3 regions of the Rhodoferax sp. GW822-FHT04A08 genome follow, and region 1 is predicted to be linked to each of the others. Evidence: predicted binding sites of a transcription regulator. Region 1 holds the regulator's gene; each other region holds the start of a gene.
What was found. Region 1 encodes FNR, which switches genes on or off when oxygen is low (the NO sensors DNR and NnrR bind a similar motif). Its sites were predicted from a motif close to TTGATNNNNATCAA; they were not measured.
Positions count from the first base shown of each region.

Region 2: a site for FNR is predicted at 2,161-2,174, ahead of AC1RMF_RS12080 (cytochrome C). Genes of this name have one in related genera too.
Region 3: a site for FNR is predicted at 1,553-1,566, ahead of AC1RMF_RS17765 (2-oxoacid:acceptor oxidoreductase family protein). Genes of this name have one in related genera too.

Region 1 covers NZ_JBXAMW010000001.1:768,220-771,496, forward strand. Annotated here, with positions in the region: gene AC1RMF_RS03590 (cbb3-type cytochrome oxidase subunit 3) at 1-15, shown strand, start outside; gene ccoP (cytochrome-c oxidase, cbb3-type subunit III) at 37-951, shown strand; gene AC1RMF_RS03600 (FixH family protein) at 1,051-1,326, shown strand; gene fnr (fumarate/nitrate reduction transcriptional regulator Fnr) at 1,334-2,053, opposite strand; gene hemN (oxygen-independent coproporphyrinogen III oxidase) at 2,262-3,277, shown strand, end outside.
Region 2 covers NZ_JBXAMW010000005.1:109,892-113,168, forward strand. Annotated here, with positions in the region: gene AC1RMF_RS12080 (cytochrome C) at 47-2,071, opposite strand; gene AC1RMF_RS12085 (glutathione S-transferase N-terminal domain-containing protein) at 2,293-3,000, shown strand; gene AC1RMF_RS12090 (DMT family transporter) at 2,997-3,277, shown strand, end outside.
Region 3 covers NZ_JBXAMW010000009.1:154,000-157,276, reverse strand. Annotated here, with positions in the region: gene AC1RMF_RS17770 (response regulator) at 1-1,472, opposite strand, end outside; gene AC1RMF_RS17765 (2-oxoacid:acceptor oxidoreductase family protein) at 1,630-2,220, shown strand; gene AC1RMF_RS17760 (transketolase C-terminal domain-containing protein) at 2,204-3,277, shown strand, end outside.

The sequences.
Region 1 (3,277 bases):
TTTCAGCAAGACTGATCTACCCCAATAGGATTCATCATGAGTGACTTTGTAAGTAATTTTTGGTCCGTGTATGTGGCTGGCATTACTATTTTTTCCATAGCGGCCTGCGTGTTGCTGCTGTGGTTCAGTGGTAAAGCCAAGGCAATGACCTCCCACGACAACACCACCGGACACGTGTGGGACGGCGACCTGCGTGAAATGAACAACCCCCTGCCACGCTGGTGGGTGGGCCTGTTCGTCATCACCATCATCTTTGCAGCCGTGTACCTGTCTCTGTACCCCGGTCTGGGCAGCTCTCCTGGCAGCTCCGGCTGGACGTCGCATGGACAGTATGACGCCGAGGTTGCCAAGGGCAATGCTGAAGTGGCGCCTATCTACGCCAAGTTCATGGCCATGAAGGTGGAAGACGTTGCCAAGGATCCTCAGGCACATGCCATTGGTGAGCGTCTGTTCATGAACAACTGCTCGCAGTGCCATGGCTCCGATGCGCGTGGCGGCAAGGGCTTCCCCAACCTGACTGACAATGATTGGCTCCATGGTGGCACACCCGAGAAAATCGTGGAAACCATCACCAAGGGCCGTGTTGGCAACATGCCTTCGATGGCAGCCGCAGTGGGCACTTCTGACGACGTCAAGAATGTTGCCAACTATGTGCTGAGCCTGTCTGGCAGCCCGCACGACTCCGTGCGTGCCAACCTGGGCAAGGAAAAGTTCGGTGTGTGCGCTGCATGCCACGGCCCAGACGGTAAGGGTATGCAAGCGGTGGGCTCTGCCAACCTGACCGACAACATCTGGTTGCACGGTTTTGGTGAGCAGGCCATCATCAACATGATCACCAACGGCAAGACCAACATCATGCCCGCCCAGGAAAATAAGCTCAGTCCTGAGCAGATCCATGTTGTGGCTTCTTATGTCTGGGGTCTGTCCAACCTGGGCACTGCTCAGCAGTAAGTCGACTCAGTAGCAGCTTCTACCCTGGCAGTGTTTCGAGTCCTGACTCGAAGTCCTGCCGGGGTTTTCTCTTTCAAGTATTGAATGCAAGGAACCGATATGAGTCAGCTCGCCAATGCACCAGAAGCCCAACCATGGTGGAAGTTCGGTCACGTATGGATGGTTGTGGCAGGTCCTGCCATCGTTGTTGTGGCAAGTTTTATCACGCTGTATCTGGCCATCAGCCGACCAGATCCTGTAACGGATGAAAACTACTACCAGAAGGGACTGGAAATCAACAAGACGCTAGGTGGTACACCGTCCAGTGCCGCACCTGCGATGGCTGCAAGAAATCACGCAGCTACTGGCGTCCCCAAGCCCGTGGACGCCCCCTGAACGCTACTTAGCTGCAAACCTTCGGGTTGACGATTTCACGCAGCGCGTCCGTGTTCAGAATGCGGACGTGGCGTTGTTTGACCTCGACGATGTTTTCTTCGACGAACTTGGAGAAGGTGCGGCTGACCGTCTCCAGCTTGAGGCCCAGGTAGCTGCCAATTTCTTCACGCGTCATGCGCAGGACCAGCTCCGATTGAGAGAATCCGCGAGCGTGCAGACGCTGCACCAGGTTGAGCAGGAACGCCGCCAGGCGTTCTTCAGCGCGCATACTTCCGAGCAGAAGCATCACGCCATTTTCGCGCACGATTTCCCGGCTCAGAATTTTGTGCACGTGGCGCTGCAGTGCTGAAACCTCGCGCGACAGTTCCTCGATTTTCTCAAACGGCATGACGCACACTTCTGCGTCTTCCAGTGCTACGGCGTCGCAGGTGTGGTGCTCCTGGACGATGCCGTCCAGGCCAACAATTTCGCCTGCCATCTGAAAACCCGTCACTTGGTCGCGGCCATCTTCGGAGGCAACGCAGGTCTTGAAGAAACCTGTGCGGATCGCATACAGGCTGGTGAATCTCTCGCCATTGCGAAACAGTGTGGCGCCGCGCTTGACTTTGCGGCGACTGCCCACCACTTCGTCAATACGCTCCAATTCGGAAGGGGTCAGCCCCAAGGGCATACACAGTTCACGCAGATTGCAGTTGGAACAAGCGACCTTGATGCCGTGGGCACTCATTTCAACCACGTTGCCCGCCGGCCTGATGGAAATCGCGGGATGGGCTTCATCCGGTAGATATGCGTTCATGTGTTCTTCCTTATCTCACCTGATCCAAATCAATTATGAACCTAAATTTCGAAATGTCATGTATTCGAGACCTTGATTCACATCAAACTATCTGTTTGCATCTTCAGGCACATTGTCGGGGATATGTCCTGGAGTACCTATGAATTCTGTCGTATCCCCCGTCACCGAAGACTTGCTGCGCCAATACGACGTTTCCGGCCCGCGCTACACCTCGTATCCTACCGCCGACCGCTTCGTTGAGGCCTTCAATGCAGAAGATTATTCTCAGGCACTGACACAACGCCGCAGCGGGCCTGCTGCTTTGGCGTTGCCGCTTTCGCTTTACATACATATCCCATTCTGCGAGTCGCTGTGCTATTACTGCGCATGCAACAAGATCATCACCAAGCACCACGAAAAGGCTGCCGAATACCTGACCTACCTGGAAAAAGAGGTGGCTTTGCATACCCAGTTGATTGGAACTGCACAGTCCGTAAGTCAGTTGCACCTGGGCGGAGGCAGCCCCACCTTTCTGAGCGACGATGAGCTTCGCGCCGTCATGGCGATGCTCAAGCGCAATTTCACCTTTGTCCCCGGTGGGGAATATTCCATTGAAATAGATCCCCGCACCATCGATGCCAAGCGGCTGGATACCCTGGCCGAGCTGGGCTTCAACCGCCTGAGCTTCGGCGTGCAGGATTTTGACCCTGCGGTCCAGAAGGCCGTGCACCGTGTGCAGCCAGCCGAGCAGGTCTTCTCCTTGGTGGCAGATGCGCGCAGCCGTGGGTTTGAATCCATCAATGTAGATCTCATCTACGGCCTGCCCAAGCAAAGCCCTGAGTCGATTGAGCGGACCATTGCCCAGATCATCGAGCTGCGTCCGGATCGCATCGCTTTGTACGCCTACGCCCATCTGCCGGAACGCTTCAAACCGCAGCGCCGCATCAACATTGCCGAGATACCGAGCGGCGGCTCCAAGATTTCCATGCTGTCGCGTTCCATGGCCGCACTGATGGAGGCCGGCTACGTCTATGTGGGCATGGACCATTTCGCCTTGCCGGACGACGCGCTGGCCGTGGCTAAGCGCCAGGGACGTTTGCATCGCAACTTCCAGGGCTACAGCACGCAGCCCGATTGCGATCTGATCGCCCTGGGTGTATCGAGCATTGGGCGAAT
Region 2 (3,277 bases), on a different contig from region 1:
GCGGCACCGGGCAGTGGGAAGAGGTCAACAGTATCGCCACAAGCTCTTACAAACTGGTGAAGAAACCGATGCCAACCAGCGTCAACAGGGTCAGGCCGAACGCGATCAGTGTGAAGCCCAGGATCCTGGATGCCTTCATCTTGGCCGGTGACGGAGCATCGACCAGGCGGCTTTCCAGCTCGCCGCTATCGACCAAGCGCTGGTACTCCAGCGGATGCTCGTGCTTGAACTCTTCGAGCGAGAAGGTGCCGGTGAACATCACCACCTCCAGCGGGAACTTGTCGGGCCGGAAGTGGTTGTTGAAGAAGTGCACGGTGAACAGGAACACCACCGCCAGGAAGGCCTCTTCGCCGTGGAAGATGGCCGCCACATTGAACACCCAGCCCGGCAGGAAGGCACCAAACACATTGGGCAGCCACATCACCAGGCCACTGACGCCGATGATGGTGACACCCCAGAACGGAGCCCAGTAGTCGAACTTCTCCCAATAGGTCCAGCGGTCAAACTTCGGACGCGGACCCTTGCCGAAGAACCACTTGAACATGCCCAGCATGTCGGCAGCGTCCTTCAGATTGGGCACCAGCGAGTTCGGGCCGAAGATCTTGAAGTTCTTCCAGTCGCGTGCCACGCGCATGCCCATGTAGAACAGGTGCCAGAAGAACACGCCAGCAAAGATCACCGCATTGACCCGGTGGATCTTGCCCGCAATGTGCGGGCCGCCCAGGGCGTTCATCAGGTGCGATGCCCAGGGTGCATCCGGATAGAACAGCGGCATACCGGTCAGCGTGAGGATCATCAGGCTCAGTGCGAAGGTGATGTGGCCCAGGCGCCAGATCGGGCTGAAGCGCTGGATATGCTTGCCGGCCATATTGGCTGGAAGCACGTCGGCCTTGATGTGCGGCTGGCTTTGGCGTTGCTTGCGTTCCTTGTACTCGCGGAAGAACCACAGCAGGGTGTGCAGCCAGAAGAAGCCGAAGGTACCCACCAGCAACTGCACCATGATCTGGAAGGCAATCCAGATTTGCGGGTACTTGTTGAAGTCGTGGTGGTTGCCGTGTGGCTGGAAGGAGGCAAAACCGTCCGGCGCCAGCGGGATTTCCTTCTTACCGCTGTGGCAGGTCTTGCAGGTCTTCATGCGGTTGTCCGGATGGACCTTGGAGGCCGGGTCATCCACCCGCAGGATGTCGTGGCTGCCATGGCAGTTGTAGCACTTGGCGGTATAGGCATAGCCTAGCGTGCTGATCTGGCCGTGGTAGGTGGCCTTGTACGACGCAAAGTTGGCCTCGTGGCAGCTTCCGCACTGCGAGGAGATGGACAGCTTGAAAGCGTTACCCGAGGTGCTGTTGACGGAATGCGCGCTGTGGCAGTCGCTGCAGACGGCGGCCTTGGGGTTGTGCTTTTCCAGCGATTCTTTGCCATGCACCGAGTCGGTATAGGCTTCCAGCTGGTCGGTGTGGCAGTTTTCGCCGCAGGTCTTGGAAATGCTCAGGCGCCAGGCGGCGCGCTCCGGCGAGTCCTTGGGCAGGCTGGCCGAAGGCACATTGAAGCTATGGGTGTCGTGGCAGTTGTCGCACGTGGCGTTGGGCTTGGTCTCGTCGTCTTCATTGGGCTTGGCGTGGAAGGACTTCTTGTACAGCTCAATGTTCTGAACTACCGTGCCCAGACGTGGGCGCTCGGCGGCCTTGCCATCCTTTTGCACCTGTTCCCAGAGCGCCTGGTGGCAGCCCGCACAGTCCACTTTCTTCAGCGGCTCGGTGGTGTTCTTCTGGTGGGCATTGCCTGTGCCCGCGTTGTCCTTGATGTCGGTGTGGCAGGCCACGCACTGCATCTTGCCGTGCACACCCTTGGCCAGCGCGTCTGCGGCGACCGCATGCAACACCCGTTCCTTGCCCTTGCCGTCGCTGGCTTTGAGTTTGCCTTTGCCACCATCGTGGCAGCTCAGACAAGTGGCGTTGTCCAACCCGGTTGCGGCGGCGCTCGCCGCGCTTTGGGCCCAGGCCCCGACTGACAGAAACAGTGCCAGAAGGCACATCAAGAAGTGACGCAGTGACAGAGCAGGGTTGGTTTGCATGGTGTATTTCAGATTATTTTGGATGCTACTTCCCGAGGACCATTATGTGGGGCGAGTGAAGAAGGCCACAACCATTACCAGCGGAGGACTTGATTTACCTCAATCTACTGTTGTGAACAGTCCCAATGGCGTCCGGTGGGCGCGTGCGGTTATCCGCCGGCCGCACCCTTGATTTGCCCGGCCCATGCCAGAATCTGCCCACTTTCCCGCACTTACTGACCATGAACACGCTCTCAGACTTTCCCATCACCCGCAAATGGCCTGCCCAGTATCCGCAGCGCCTGCAGCTGTACTCGCTGCCCACCCCGAACGGAGTCAAGGTTTCCATCATGCTGGAGGAAACCGGCCTGCCGTATGAGCCACATCTGGTGAGCTTCCAGACCAATGACCAGACTTCGCCGGAGTTCCTTTCGCTCAATCCCAACAACAAGATTCCCGCCATCATTGATCCCGACGGCCCGGGCGGCAAGCCGCTGGCGCTGTTCGAATCCGGCGCCATCCTGTGGTACCTGGCCGAAAAGACCGGCCAACTGATTCCGGCGGATGCAGCCGGGCGCTACGAAACCCTGCAGTGGCTGATGTTCCAGATGGGCGGGATTGGCCCCATGTTTGGCCAGGTGGGCTTCTTCCACAAGTTTGCCGGCAAGGACTTTGAAGACAAACGTCCGCGCGACCGCTACGTGGCCGAAAGCCGCCGCCTGCTGGGTGTGCTCAACCAGCGCCTGGAAGGGCGCGCGTGGGTCATGGGTGAGAGCTACACCATCGCCGACATTGCCATCTTCCCCTGGGTGCGCAACCTGATCGGTTTCTATGGTGCAGGTGATCTGGTGGGTATAGAGAAGTTCCCGCAAGTGATTCGTGCACTGGAGCAGTTCGTGGCGCGCCCAGCGGTGGAGCGCGGCCTGCAGATTCCGAAAGCAGCGGCTTGAACCGTTCAGCGGAGAAGCACAGGCTGTTGCTGGGCGGCATGCTGCTGGTAACGGCTCTGGTGTGCTTTGTCATTCTGGACACCACCACCAAGTGGGTGACGCAAACCGTGCCGCCCTTGATGGCGTTGTGGGTGCTGTTCGGGATTCAGGCGGCGGTATCCATTGCCTTTGTTTCCTGGCGTCGCGGGTTCGCGAGCATGCGCACGGTTCATCTGAAGTGGCATGTGGTGCGCGGTGTGCTGCTGCTGGCGGTCCAGGGGCTTGCGTTCTTCAGCCT
Region 3 (3,277 bases), on a different contig from region 1:
AAGGCCGACTCCACTAGTTTGATGTTGAGTGTCTCCTCGCCCCGCAGCAGCAGCTCCTTGACAGCGGCAGCCGGGTCGCCCTTGAGGCTGAGCGACATGGCGTATTCGGCGTACTTGAGTATCTTGGCGCTGCAGGTGCGCACGCGGTCGGCGTATTCGGGGTGAGCCTTGGCAGCGCCGATCAGCAGCTCGCTCATGGCCCGGCTGGAGCAAAAGCGCAATGCCAGCCGGTCGATCACCGAGTACACCTCTTCAAGCTGGATGGCGCGCTTGGCCAGCTGCGCCAGCAACGCCACCAGATTGGAGGCTGACTCGAAGTCGAACTCCGGCAGTCGTATTTCGCCGATCATGGCGCGCACCGACACCAGCGACTGCGCAATCTGGTGGTGGTGTATCAGGCTCAAGGTCTGCACGACCTTGGACAGGCGCCGCGTGCGTTCCTGCCCTGGGTCACGTTCCAGCAGGCGTTCAAAGTCATTGACGCAACGCTGCAAACCCTTTTGCTCATTGCGTCCGAACGTCATGAAGGCGCTGAGCACCAGCACCTGGCAATCAAAGATCTTGGAATCCAGGCCCAGGAACGCTGTGCGCTGCAGGGCCCTGTCCGCATCTTCGAGCTTGCCAGCATAAAACGACATCATCCCAAAACTCTGCAGCCGTCCGATGGAGGCTGGCGTGAGCTGGCTGGCCATGCGGTAGGTTGCCAATGCCTCCTCGAATTTGCCCAACTCAAACTGCGCTCGGCCCATGACGTCATAGGCATCGGCGTAGGTGGGGTCTTCCGTGATTAGGTTTTCCAGCGTACTGACCGCTGCGGCGGGCTGTCCGCCATCGAGCATGGAGCGGGCAACACCCAGTTTGGCCCAGGGCAGGGTCTTGGCCTGGATGACGGCCTCGTACAGGCGCTGGGCCTGGGTCGGCTGGTCCAGGCGCAGCAGCAGCTCGGCCCCAATGCGCGCGGCATACAGCCAATAGGCATTTCGGGCTTCAAAGCGCGCGATGCACAGCTTGGCGGCGCGGGCAAAGTCGCCTTCTTCTATGGCAGAAAAGATCTCCTGCAATGCCGCCTTGCGTATCCGGGCCTGCTGCAGCCGCTCGCTCAATTGCGAGGGCTTGTGGGGCTTGAGCAAATAGCCATCCAGCGCCGACTCAGCGGCATCGGCCACCTTGGCATAGGTGGCCTCACCGGTGATCATCACGAACACGGTCGAGAACGGAAGCAGCTGGTTGCGCCGCAGATCGTTGAGCAAGTCCTGTCCGGTTGCGCTTTCCATGGGAAAGTGCTGTTCGCACAATACGAAGTCAAAGCTCTGAAACTCCAGCATGCGCCTTGCGTCTGCAATGCGCCCGCATTGCATCACGGTGCGGATTCCGAAGTCCTTGAGTTGACTAACCAGTATCGAGCGCATGGCCGGGTTGCCTTCCACGACCAGGGCCCGCGTGTTGGAAATGTCTTCTAGCAGCTGTGCCATATGTGCCGCCCATGGACGTGGGCGTGTAATTGTTTGTCCGGCTACATTGCCGATGAGACATTGTGATGCACGCCATTGTGTTGACGCAAATCAATATTGACGTGGACGCGCGGGAACAGAATGCCTTCACCTTTGGTTTCAAAGAGGATGGTCTTCCATGTTGCAGATTCGCATTCACGGGCGCGGTGGACAAGGGGTGGTCACAGCGGCCGAAATGCTCTCGCTGGCCGCCTTCGAACAGGGTCACCATGCGCAGGCTTTTCCCAGCTTTGGCTCCGAGCGTACCGGCGCTCCCGTGGTGGCCTTCTGCCGCATCGACGACCATGAAATCCGCCTGCGCGAACCCATACTGGCGCCCGACGTGCTGATCGTGCAGGACCCCACCTTGCTGCACCAGGTCGACGTGTTCCAGGGGCTGCAGCCCGGCGGCTATGTGCTGATCAACACCCGCCGCACCTTTGATGAACTGGGTTTGGCGGATATCAGCAAGCACTTTCGCCACGAGCGCCTGACCACGGTTCCGGCCACGGATATTGCGCTGCGGCATCTGGGCCGCCCCTTGCCCAACGCCGTTTTGCTGGGCGGCTTTGCCGCGCTCGCCGGGCTGGTCACGCTGGATGCGGTGGAGCATGCCATACGCCACAAGTTTTCCGGCAAGGTCGCAGACGGCAACATCGCCGGTGCCCGCGAAGCCTATGCCTATGTCCAGAATGAAATGAAGGAGCTGGCCCATGCGCAAGCAAGTTGAAGGTTCGGCCGCCGTTGCCGAAGCCGTGGCGCTGGCGCGTCCGGAAGTGATTTGCGCCTACCCCATTTCACCGCAGACGCACATCGTCGAAGGTCTGGGCGAGCGGGTGAAGAACGGTTCGCTCACGCCTTGCGAGTTCATCAATGTGGAGAGCGAGTTCGCCGCCATGAGCGTGGCCATCGGTTCATCGGCAGCCGGTGCACGTACCTACACGGCCACGGCCAGCCAGGGCCTGCTGTTCATGGCCGAAGCGGTCTACAACGCCTCCGGCCTGGGGCTGCCCATCGTGATGACGGTGGCCAACCGCGCCATTGGTGCACCCATCAACATCTGGAACGACCACAGCGACTCCATGAGCCAGCGCGACTGCGGCTGGCTGCAACTGTTTGCCGAGACCAACCAGGAGGCGCTGGACCTGCACATCCAGGCCTTCAAGATTGCCGAGGAACTGTCCATGCCGGTGATGGTGTGCATGGACGGCTTCATCCTCACCCACGCGTACGAAGGCGTGGACATGCCGGACCAGGCGGATGTGGACGCCTTTCTGCCGCCCTACGAGCCGCGCCAGGTGCTGGACCCAGCCGAGCCCGTGTCCATAGGCGCCATGGTGGGGCCGGAGGCCTTTATGGAGGTGCGCTACCTGGCCCACGCCAAGCAGACCATGGCGCTGGAACGTATCCCGCAAATTGCGGCGGAGTTCAAGCAACGCTTTGGCCGCGACTCCGGCGGGTTGGTACGACCCTACCGCACGGAGGATGCCGAGACCATCGTGGTGGCGCTGGGTTCGGTGCTGGGCACCATCAAGGATGCGGTGGACGAGATGCGCGCTGCAGGCGTGAAGATCGGCGTGCTGGGTATCCAGTCCTTCCGCCCCTTCCCTCTGGCCGCGGTGCGCGCGGCGCTGCAGGGTGCGAAGCGGGTGGTGGTGCTGGAGAAGAGTTTTTCCGTGGGGCTGGGCGGCGTGGTGTCTACCGATGTGCGGCTGGCCTTGTCGGGCCTGCAGCTGCACGGCTACACAGTGGTCGCTGGCCTGGGCGGCCGCGCCATCAGCAAGGCA